DNA from 2 places in the Erwinia sp. 009765445 genome. Region 2 is predicted to be linked to the other one. Evidence: riboswitches for the same ligand, from Rfam matches in the RefSeq annotation. Region 2 holds a riboswitch; the other holds the start of a gene.
The links. Region 2 has a riboswitch for thiamine pyrophosphate ahead of thiC (phosphomethylpyrimidine synthase ThiC). Riboswitches for the same ligand answer to the same signal wherever they lie in the genome.

Region 1: linked by a shared signal. The riboswitch ahead of thiM (hydroxyethylthiazole kinase) and the one ahead of thiC (phosphomethylpyrimidine synthase ThiC) in region 2 are both predicted to bind thiamine pyrophosphate.

Annotation. Positions count from the first base shown of each region.
Region 1 covers NZ_JBYUWC010000019.1:70,643-76,419, forward strand. Annotated here, with positions in the region: gene apbC (iron-sulfur cluster carrier protein ApbC) at 1-755, shown strand, start outside; gene AC3Y5R_RS19370 (GNAT family N-acetyltransferase) at 1,026-1,448, opposite strand; gene AC3Y5R_RS19375 (hypothetical protein) at 1,510-1,758, opposite strand; gene AC3Y5R_RS19380 (hypothetical protein) at 1,950-2,072, shown strand; gene AC3Y5R_RS19385 (hypothetical protein) at 2,296-3,165, shown strand; TPP riboswitch at 3,323-3,425, shown strand; gene thiM (hydroxyethylthiazole kinase) at 3,461-4,252, shown strand; gene thiD (bifunctional hydroxymethylpyrimidine kinase/phosphomethylpyrimidine kinase) at 4,249-5,049, shown strand; gene fbaB (class I fructose-bisphosphate aldolase) at 5,205-5,777, shown strand, end outside.
Region 2 covers NZ_JBYUWC010000012.1:5,039-10,815, reverse strand. Annotated here, with positions in the region: gene thiE (thiamine phosphate synthase) at 1-171, opposite strand, end outside; gene thiC (phosphomethylpyrimidine synthase ThiC) at 168-2,102, opposite strand; TPP riboswitch at 2,193-2,293, opposite strand; gene rsd (sigma D regulator) at 2,417-2,923, opposite strand; gene nudC (NAD(+) diphosphatase) at 2,998-3,771, shown strand; gene hemE (uroporphyrinogen decarboxylase) at 3,812-4,879, shown strand; gene nfi (deoxyribonuclease V) at 4,882-5,550, shown strand; gene AC3Y5R_RS14255 (YjaG family protein) at 5,616-5,777, shown strand, end outside.

The sequences.
Region 1 (5,777 bases), on a different contig from region 2:
TGGGGAAATCCAGCACTGCCGTGAATCTGGCGCTGGCGCTGGTGGCTGAAGGGGCTAAAGTGGGCCTGCTGGATGCTGATATTTACGGCCCGTCTATCCCGGATATGCTCGGCACGCGGGATGAGCGACCAACCTCTCCGGATGGTACGCACATGGCTCCGATTATCGCGCACGGGCTGGCGACCAACTCCATCGGTTATCTGGTGACCGATGACAATGCTATGGTGTGGCGCGGGCCGATGGCCAGCAAGGCACTGATGCAGTTGCTAAATGAAACGCTGTGGCCGGAGCTGGATTATCTGGTGCTGGACATGCCGCCGGGCACAGGGGATATCCAACTGACACTGGCGCAGAACGTGCCGGTCACCGGTGCCGTTGTGGTGACCACGCCGCAGGACATTGCGCTGATCGATGCGCGTAAAGGCATTGTGATGTTTGAGAAGGTCAATGTGCCGGTGGTGGGGGTGGTGGAAAACATGAGCATGCATATCTGCAGCAACTGTGGTCATCATGAGCCGATTTTTGGCACTGGTGGGGCAGAAAAGCTGGCGGAGCAGTATCACACCCGTCTGTTGAGCCAGTTGCCGCTGCATATCACCCTGCGTGAAGATCTGGATGACGGTCAGCCAACGGTAGTGCGCCGTCCTGAGAGCGAGTTCACGATGATGTACCGTCAACTGGCAGGACTGGTGGCTGCGCAGCTTTACTGGGAAGGGGAAGTTATTCCCGAAGATATCGCGTTCCGCGCAGTGTAAGGCAGGTTTCTGAAGTACCCGAATGGTACGCAGGTCGCACTAAAAAAGGCAAATTCAGTGCCTGCGAGGGGAAGGTTGGCCGCTCATAAAGACGCAAAAGGCGCCGTCCCTGGCAGCCCGACTCAGGCCGTCCCTGGCCTGAGACGCTTTATTCCCGGCCAGCCTTCCCCACGCCTTAAGCTTCTGCATCGTCTGCTTAAAAAAACCAAAAAACCAAAAAACCAAAAACCCAAAAACCCAAAAAACCCACAAATCTAAGGTATTAAGCACTTAAAGCACGTAATGCATCAGCAGGTATTCACCCTGTTCACTTTCTCCGCTGCCGATCACTTTCCAGCCGTGTTTCAGATAAAATGCCTGCGCCCTGACATTGGCTTTCAGGCATTTCAGCGCACCCGTTGAGGTAAACCCAGCTTGCACCGCTTTCAACAGTTCGCTACCCACGCCGCGACCCTGCCAGGCGGGGTCAACAAACAGGCTGTGCAGGAAATTATCATTGGGCAGAACGGCGGCAAAACCGGTGCGATGCCCATCGTCTTCCGCGACCAGAACCCGCTCACCCAGTGTCACACGATCAAAATCTTCCAGCCGCCACTCTTTGCCGTCCAGCCAGTGCCAGTTTGCCTTGCGTGAAGCGAGAAACAGCGTGCGTAAAAAGGGGCGATCGGCTTCGGTGAAGGGGCGTATGGCCATAGTCATCTCTTTAGCAAAGTCGGGTTAACGCGGTACCAGGTGGTTGTCGATCTGCGGCGACTTACCAGACCGGCTTAACATGCCGCTCGCCATCCAGTCCGGTGCCGCAGTAATCGTAATCAATTTTGCCGGCCTCAAAAAGCTCATCGAGCAGCCTGAAATTATCGGGTGGCGTCACGTTGCAGCGGTGGTTCAGCGCGGTATCAAGAATGGAAAACCCGCGATCTCCGCGTGAAATCTGTTTCAGATATTGCAGCATTTTGAGTGCCGCCACGCTGATGCCATATTGTTCATTAAGCGGTCTGATCATAATTCGTTTTATTGTGGCCTGTGCGGTGGGCGAGCTGTCGCCCCAAAGTAATCTATAGCCGGACTGTAGCAAAAAGGGCAGGAACGGCAAACATTCCCGGATCTGAGTTGACGGTTTCAGGAAGGCAGGCCAGTGTCAATAAAGACAAAACTGACATGGCCGCCGCTTAGGGTATTGCGGGGTTGCTGAAGATGATCAAGACGATCTGTCTGCTGTTTGTGGCGATGCATGAAATCTGGCGTCTGGATGTTCTGGATAGCCTGGATCTTGAGCGCACCGGGCGGGGAGGTCTGCCCGGCGCATGTGAGGATTAAAAGTTAATATTAATGCCGCCAGCCAGCAACCAGTCGTTAGCGCCTTCCTGCTGCAGTTTGCGCTGATGGCGCACCTGAGTTGTGAAGGCCACATCATTTCTCACTGTCCTATGAAAAAATTTCTGATATTGCCAGGGACACCCAGGACAAGATCGGGCAGTTAAGTCAAGGGCAATGGAAGCAAGCCAAAGACGGATCTTGGGCCTTCAGTGGTGGTGGTGAAATGTCTGACTGGCTGAAAATAATGACCACACGTGGTGGCTTCAGTAGAGAAGGAGCTGGTTCTACTTTACGTGGAGTAAAAGGTCCTGTGGAATTAGCGGTGCTCTTGCAAGGACTTAGAAAATCCGCGACTCTTACAGAGTCAGAATTCACCGCTCTGTCAGAGGTGGTCAATGACTTCTCTTATGTTACAAAATCAGTTAGTTATAATGGTGAGAACGTTATCGATACTCTTGATAATCTTGTTAGCACAGGCCAGATTCTAAACGCTTCTCAACAGAAAAACGTTGATTTTCTGAATAATCTTGGGCAAAAAGCGGATCAGGTTGGAGACTCATTGCAGGACACCTTCGCTGCGAGTTTTGCAAAATCCCTAGAATCAGCCGGGGCATCGACCAAAAGTTTGGATGACGCCTTTGTAGCAGCTAAACCGCTAATCGAAGGCCTGGGGAGCATGGCGGGGGAGACAACCGCGAAGCTGCTGGAATGGTCAACTGCATTAGCTGGATGGGCTAACCGGATGAATACTGAACTATTCGGGACAAAACAGCATCTTTCGGAGAATGGAGCATACTACACAGACTCCCCAATCGGTTACGGTGTAGAGAAAGCTCAGCAGGCCTATAACTTCTTAACTGGTGGGTCATCCCAGATTGCGACAATGGCACAGGCGCAGCCTCAGGCGAGCAACATGTTTGCCAATGCACAAATGGCAGTCCCGCCTATTACTAACAACTTGGGGATTCAGGTCAGTGTTGTGCCGGATGGAACTGCATTCAGCAGTGCTGTATCGGCAACTGCCAGTGAAGTTTATAACAACGGGATTGATAACCTGACATTTGATATGGGCAGTTCGATGTTGAATAAATAAGCCGATGATAAGCCACCTTCAGGGTGGCTTTTTTATGCCTGAAATCTGATTCAAAAATGGGATCACAAGTGGGATCAAAAGTGGTTTACAAAGTGGGATCAAGTCACTTATGCTTTATCTAACTTGGTAAGTGGAATAATCAAAAATTTACTGATTTATCAATGACTCGGGGTGCCGTTTCTTTCCAAAGAAAGGGCTGAGAAAAACCCGTCGAACCTGAACTGGATAATGCCAGCGGAGGGAAGTCAGATGCCGGAGTGCATCGCCTTCTTGATCGCCGGTTGGGAGTGTTACCATGATCCAACCTCATCTCTTCACTGCCCCTCAGGCCGCTGCTTCACTTACTCTTTTCCGCCACACCGCGCCGTTGGTGCATTGCCTGACCAATGATGTGGTGCAGACTTTTACCGCCAATGTTTTGCTGGCGCTGGGGGCTTCTCCGGCGATGGTTATTGAGCCGCAGGAAGCCGCTGAATTCAGCGCCATTGCTGATGGTGTGCTGATCAATGTCGGCACCTTAACTGCCGCGCGCAGCGAAGCGATGCTGATTGCCGTTAAGGCCGCGAATAAAGTGGGCCATCCCTGGACGCTGGATCCGGTCGCGGTGGGCGCACTAACTTTCCGGACTGATTTCTGCCAGCGTTTGCTGGAACATCGTCCGGCGGCCATTCGCGGTAACGCTTCAGAAATTATGGCGCTGGCACGCCAGGCTGTGGCAGGGCGCGGTGTTGACAGCCTGCACAGTTCTGCCGCTGCGCTGGAGGCTGCCCGCCTGCTGGCGCAAACCTGTGGTGCAATTGTGGCAGTGACGGGGGAGGTGGATTACGTCACTGACGGACAACGGCTGCTGGAAATCCCCGGAGGCTCAGCTCTGATGACGCGCGTGGTGGGAACCGGCTGTGCATTATCGGCGGTAGTGGCTGGTTTCTCCGCGCTGCCGGGTGACAGGCTGACGCACATTGCCAGCGCATGTCGTGTGATGAGCCTGGCCGGAGAAAGGGCGGCCTCTGCTGCTGCGGGGCCTGGCAGCTTTGAACCGCTGTTCCTCGACGCGCTGTATGGCCTGGATGCGGAGGTGATGGTATGAAGCGGATTAATGCACTGACCATTGCCGGAACCGATCCAAGCGGCGGAGCAGGGATTCAGGCCGACCTCAAAACATTTTCCGCGCTGGGTGCTTACGGCACCAGCGTGATTACCGCGCTGGTGGCACAAAATACCCGTGGCGTGCAGTCGGTCTGTCGGGTTGAGCCAGATTTCGTGGCTGCGCAACTCTCATCCGTACTCAGTGATGTGCGTACCGACAGCGTTAAAATCGGCATGCTCAGCGAGAGCGATATTGTGGAAGTGGTGGCGGATGGACTGATCTCAGCCGCTATCCCATGGGTGGTGCTGGACACGGTGATGCTGGCAAAAAGCGGCGATCCGCTACTTTCTCCCCGGGCTGTTGCCACGCTGCGTGAGCGACTATTGCCGCAGGTCTCTCTTATCACGCCAAATTTGCCGGAAGCCGCAGCACTGCTGGAATGTGCTGTCGCTCGCGATGAGAAAGAGATGCGCCAGCAGGGAGAGAAGCTGCTGAAAATGGGATGCCAGGCGGTACTGATGAAAGGCGGCCATCTGAGCGATAAAGAGAGCCCGGACTGGCTGTTCACCCGCGACCATCAGGAACGTTTTACGGCCCCCCGCATAGCCACCAAAAACACTCATGGCACGGGCTGTACGCTTTCTGCTGCTCTGGCGGCGCTGCGGCCACGGCACGATAACTGGTTCTCAACCTTGCAGGAAGCGAAGCAGTGGCTGCAGGACGCGCTCGAACAGGCTGATTCGCTGGAAGTGGGCGGCGGACACGGTCCGGTGCACCATTTTCATCGTTGGTGGTAGGCGATTTTTTATAAATTTTTCACAGGGATCGTTCTGAAAAATGGAGTCAGCAATTTGCGTTAAGTGGGGTGATGGGTCCACGCTGTTTGGGGTCAGATTTTCACATGAGTGGGGCAGGGATTAGCCTGCCCTCCCACCTTAAGACAGGAGTTATCATGACGGACATCGTACAGTTATTGGGCAAAGAAGCGGACACTCTTCTGCAACATCGCTGCATGACCATTCCAGCGGACAGCCTCTATTTACCGGGCGCGGATTATGTTGATCGCGTGATGATCGATAACAATCGTTCTCCTGCGGTGCTGCGCAACATGCAGACGCTGTACAACACAGGGCGTCTGGCGGGCACCGGCTACCTTTCCATCCTGCCGGTGGATCAGGGCGTTGAGCACTCCGCGGGCGCATCCTTCGCGGCGAACCCACTGTACTTCGATCCGAAAAATATCGTTGAGCTGGCGATAGAGTCAGGCTGTAACTGTGTGGCCTCGACCTATGGCGTGCTGGCTTCGGTTTCGCGCCGCTATGCGCACCGGATCCCTTTTATGGTCAAACTGAACCATAACGAAACGCTGAGCTACCCGACGCAGTATGACCAGACGCTGTATGCCAGCGTGGAGCAGGCGTTTAACCTGGGCGCGATTGCGGTTGGCGCAACCATCTACTTTGGTTCTGAACAGTCACGTCGCCAGCTGGAAGAGATCTCCGTGGCGTTTGAACGTGCGCATGAG
Region 2 (5,777 bases):
TGCGATTGCGGCAGCCACATCCTGTTCGACCGCGGCTTCCGTCTGGTCTTTAATGCGCAGTTGCAGAGTGCGTATGCCAGCCGCCAGCAGGCGCTCGATCCACTCCACCGTTTCAACTACCGGATAGAGGCCAAGTCGCTCTTCCGTGACGGGAAACGGGCCACGGCTCATACTTTTTCCTCCGGCGAGAGTGCATCAGCAGGGTGATACAGCTCGCTGCCGCGCTGGCGGAAGGCTTCTGACATTTCGGCCATGCCAATCTCAATCGGTCTGGCTTCCGCTTCCTGCTTCGCCGCGTATTCGCGCACTTCCTGGGTGATCTTCATCGAGCAGAATTTCGGGCCACACATGGAGCAGAAGTGTGCGACCTTGCCGGATTCCTGCGGCAGCGTTTCGTCGTGGTAGGCGCGGGCTGTGTGCGGATCGAGAGCCAGGTTGAACTGATCTTCCCAGCGGAATTCGAAACGCGCCTTAGACATGGCGTTATCGCGGATCTGCGCGCCAGGATGGCCTTTTGCCAGATCTGCCGCGTGGGCAGCGATCTTATAGGTGATCAGTCCCTGCTTCACATCCTCTTTGTTCGGCAGGCCAAGGTGCTCTTTCGGCGTCACGTAACACAGCATGGCGCAGCCGAACCAGCCGATCATCGCTGCACCAATACCGGAGGTGAAGTGGTCATAACCCGGCGCGATATCGGTGGTCAGCGGGCCAAGGGTATAAAACGGGGCTTCGTGGCAATGCTCGAGTTGCTCGGTCATATTGCGGCGGATCATCTGCATCGGCACGTGGCCGGGGCCTTCGATCATCACCTGCACATCATATTCCCAGGCGATTTTGGTCAGCTCGCCCAGCGTGTGAAGCTCGGCAAACTGAGCCTCGTCGTTGGCATCCTGAATGGAGCCCGGACGCAGGCCATCGCCCAGCGACAGGGAGACGTCGTAAGCCGCACAGATTTCACAAATTTCGCGGAAGTGCTGGTAGAGGAAACTCTCTTTATGATGCGACAGGCACCATTTCGCCATGATTGAGCCGCCGCGGGAAACGATGCCGGTCAGGCGCCTGGCGGTCATCGGCACGTAGCGCAGCAGCACGCCTGCATGGATGGTGAAGTAATCCACGCCCTGTTCGGCCTGCTCAAGCAGGGTGTCGCGGAAGATCTCCCAGTTAAGGTTCTCGGCAATGCCGTTCACCTTTTCCAGCGCCTGATAGATCGGCACCGTGCCGATGGGTACCGGACTGTTACGCAGGATCCACTCGCGGGTTTCGTGGATATTTCTACCGGTGGAGAGATCCATAACGGTATCGGCACCCCAGCGGGCTGACCACACCAGCTTCTCCACTTCTTCTTCGATCGAGGAGCTGACCGCCGAGTTGCCGATGTTGGCATTGATTTTCACCAGGAAATTGCGACCGATGATCATCGGCTCCGATTCCGGGTGGTTGATATTGGCCGGGATGATCGCACGGCCAGCAGCAACTTCCTGGCGGACGAATTCGGCCGTGATGTTTTCCGGCAGATGAGCGCTAAAACTGTTGCCCGGATGCTGCTGCAGCAGGGCTTCCCCACGAATACGCTCGCGTCCCATATTTTCCCGCAGCGCGATAAATTCCATCTCAGGGGTGATCACTCCCAGGCGTGCATAATGCATCTGGGTAACACAGCGGCCAGCCAGCGCCCGGCGTGGATGCGGAAGATTATCAAAACGCAGGTGATCCAGCCCTTCATCGGCCAGCCGTTGCTGAGTATAAACCGAGCTGAGTTGCTCAATTGGTTGAGTATCGCCACGCCCGATGATCCACTCATTACGCAGCCGTGCCAGACCGGCATGCACATCGATTTTCGCTTCAGGATCACCGTAAGGTCCGGCAGTGTCGTAGACCGGCACTGGCTCGTTATCCTCAAACTGCGGGTTATCTTTGCTGCCGCCAACCATTGTCGGGCTTAGCTGGATTTCGCGCATTGGCACGCGAATATCGTCACGGGAGCCCGTCAGCCAGATACGTTTAGAGTTGGGAAAAGCGGTGCCCTGCAGGGAATCGATAAACTGTTGTGCTTCAGCACGCTGCTCACGGCGGGTGGGTTTTTTATCAACGGTAGACATAGCACGTTCCTGAATAAATAGGGAAAGTTGCTTGTCCGGAGTTCGGAGGAGTAAGTGCAGGGTGTGAGGATATACGGGGACACACCATCACTGAATTTTACTCTTGTTCCCTTCGCAGGTACTAACCTGATCAGGTTCCGCGGATCCCGAATTAACGGTCTCAGCCCCGTGGGGCACTCCGACAAGAAGAATTCTGCTTCCCACAGCGGGGAGGGCAGAACGAGTGTGAACGCCTGGTGGCGGGTCACTTAATTGCCCACTCAGCATAAAGGGGCTTTTTGGAAACTACAAGGGTTTTACAAACTGCTAACTTCTCAGGCCGGGCGAGCGAGCGGGGAATCGTTAGCCGCACCCAGTTGCTCCGAGTTTTTATTCAGCGCCAGCTGAATAAATTTATCTTCCAGTGTGAAACGGGCCTCCAGCGCTTCGCCCACGGCCGACAGCGCTGTCTGGAACGCCAGGCAGTTATCATCATCGATAGCATTTTCGAGATGAGAATCGTAAACCTGCATTATCTGCTCAGTATTCGCCTGCAGAGAGGGATAGATTAGCGCGGCTTTTGCCAGTTGTTCACTGCCTTCCATCTCTTCAATAAAGCGTTCATAAATGGTGAAGTGACCGGTAGAAAGATAGTCCACCAGACTCTGGCAAAAAGTATCCAGCGCGTTTTCATCGAGCGTAGTCAGCGAATCCTTGTTAGGCTTGATGCCAACCATCTGATAATAGGCAACCAGCAGCTGCTTACGTGAGCGCAGACAAAAGTCTACCAGGTCACTGCACCCGCCAACGCGCGCGGTCAGAACTTCCAACTGGTTAAGCATGAGTGACTCCGTAAGTGTTTAATTTTTATCTCTAACCCCAATCCAGCACCGTGAAGCTGAGGATGAGCAAATTTATGCAACGTGAGATTTCAAGCGTAGACGCTGGCTGGTGGGTTGTCAGCCACGAACATAAACTTTGGTTACCAAAAGGTCAATTACCATACGGCAATGCACAAGAATTAGGCCTGAGTGGATCGAAAGGATCGTTGATCGGCGAATGGCAGGGTGAGCCGGTGTGGTTGATCTGCGGTAGCCGTAAAGAAGAGATGGGATCGCTGCGGCAGATCCTCGATCAGGACGTTGGCCTGTTCCAGCTTGCCGGGCGTGGGATCCAGCTGGCAGAGTTTTATCGTTCTCATAAGTGGTGCGGCTATTGCGGTCATGAGATGCACCACAGCAAAACCGAATGGGCCTGCCTGTGCAGTCACTGCCGTCAGCGCTATTATCCGCAGATCGCGCCCTGCATTATCGTGGCCATCCGTCGCGGGGAAGAGATCCTGCTGGCGCAGCACACCAAACACCGCAACGGCGTTTACACCGTGCTGGCCGGTTTTGTCGAAGTGGGCGAAACGCTGGAGCAGACAGTAGCGCGTGAGGTGATGGAGGAGAGCGGGCTGAAGGTGAAAAATCTGCGTTATATTTCCTCGCAACCCTGGCCGTTCCCTCAGTCGCTGATGATGGCGTTTATGGCCGATTACGACAGTGGTGAAATCAACATCGATCCGAAAGAGCTGCTGGAGGCGGGCTGGTATCGCTTTGATGCGTTGCCACAGCTGCCGCCTGCGGGGACCGTGGCTCGCCGTTTGATTGAAGATACCGTTGTCCTCTGCCGCGCCGAGGCGGAATGAATGGTATACTGCGCGCCTGAAAAAGAGAGAGTCATTAAAGATGAGTGAACTGAAGAACGATCGTTATCTGCGCGCCCTGCTGCGCCAGCCGGTAGATGTGACGCCAGTGTGGATGATGCGCCAGGCCGGACGCTATTTGCCAGAGTACAAAGTCACGCGCGCCCAGGCCGGTGATTTTATGTCGCTGTGCAAAAATGCCGAACTGGCCTGTGAAGTGACGCTGCAGCCTCTGCGTCGCTATCCGCTGGATGCCGCGATCCTGTTCTCTGATATTCTGACCATCCCTGATGCGATGGGGCTGGGCCTCTATTTTGAAGCCGGTGAAGGTCCTCGTTTCTCTTCCCCGGTGACCTGCCGGGAAGATGTTGAAAAGCTGCCAGTCCCGGATCCGGAGCAGGAACTGGGCTATGTGATGAATGCCGTGCGTACCATCCGCAAAAATCTGCAGGGTGAAGTGCCGCTGATCGGCTTCTCCGGCAGCCCGTGGACGCTGGCGACCTATATGGTCGAAGGCGGCAGCAGCAAAGCCTTCACCAAACTGAAAAAGATGATGTACGCCGAGCCGCAGACTCTGCACCTGATGCTGGACAAGCTGGCAGACAGCGTGACGCTCTACCTCAATGCGCAAATCCGTGCGGGCGCACAGTCAGTGATGATTTTTGATACCTGGGGTGGCGTGCTGACCGGCCGTGATTATCTGGAGTTCTCACTGAATTACATGCACAAAATCGTCGATGGCCTGCTGCATGAAAACGACGGTCGTCGTGTGCCGGTGACCCTGTTTACCAAAGGCGGCGGACAGTGGCTGGAAGCGATGGCTGCAACCGGCTGTGATGCGCTGGGATTGGACTGGACCACCGATATCGCCGATGCGCGCCGCCGCGTGGGCCATAAAGTGGCATTGCAGGGCAACATGGATCCGTCAATGCTGTATGCCCAGCCCGATCGCATTGAGCAGGAAGTGGCAGGCATTCTGCAGGGCTTCGGCAATGGCACCGGTCACGTGTTCAACCTGGGCCACGGCATTCATCAGGATGTGCCGCCAGAAAACGCCGGAGTCTTTGTGGAGGCGGTTCACAAACTTTCACGCCCTTATCATCAGGACTGAGTATGGATATTCAGGCATTAAAGCAAGAGCAGCTGACTCGTGCCGCCGCAGTAGTACGCGAGGATGATTTTGAGGTAATGCCTCCGCGCTATATCGCTGGCGCGGATGTCGGTTTTGAACAGGGCGGTGAGGTCACCCGTGCTGCTCTGGTTATTCTGGACTATCCTTCGCTGAAAATGGTTGAGCACCGCGTCGCGCGGATTGCCACCACCATGCCTTACATCCCCGGTTTTCTCTCTTTCCGTGAATATCCCGCCCTGCTGGCTGCCTGGCAGCAGCTGCAACACCAGCCCGACCTGCTGTTTGTTGACGGTCAGGGAATTGCGCATCCCCGCCGCCTTGGCGTTGCCAGCCATTTTGGCCTGCTGGTGGATGTGCCGACTATCGGGGTTGCCAAGAGCCGTCTGTGCGGCAAATTCGAACTGCTGGATGAGGAACCAGGTGCACGTCAGCCGCTGATGGATAAAGGTGAGCAGATTGGCTGGGTGCTGCGCAGCAAGCGTCGCTGTAACCCGCTGTTTATCTCTCCGGGCCATCGCATCAGCGCGGATACAGCTCTGCACTGGGTGGAAACCTGTCTGCAGGGTTATCGTCTGCCAGAACCGACCCGCTGGGCCGATGCTGTCGCTTCACAGCGCCCGGCTTTTGTGCGGCTGTCAGCAAAGGGTTAACGGTGTGAGACGCGGTCTTTTCAGTTACACTGCAGACCGCGCACTAATGTTGAAGAGAGCCCATCATGTTACGTAATCCGATTCACCTGCGGTTGGAAAAGCTGGAAAGCTGGCAGCACGTTACTTTTATGGCCTGCCTGTGTGAACGCATGTATCCCAACTATTGGGCTTTCTGCCAGCAGACCGGGTTTGGCGACGGTCAGCTTTATCGCCGCATTCTCGACCTG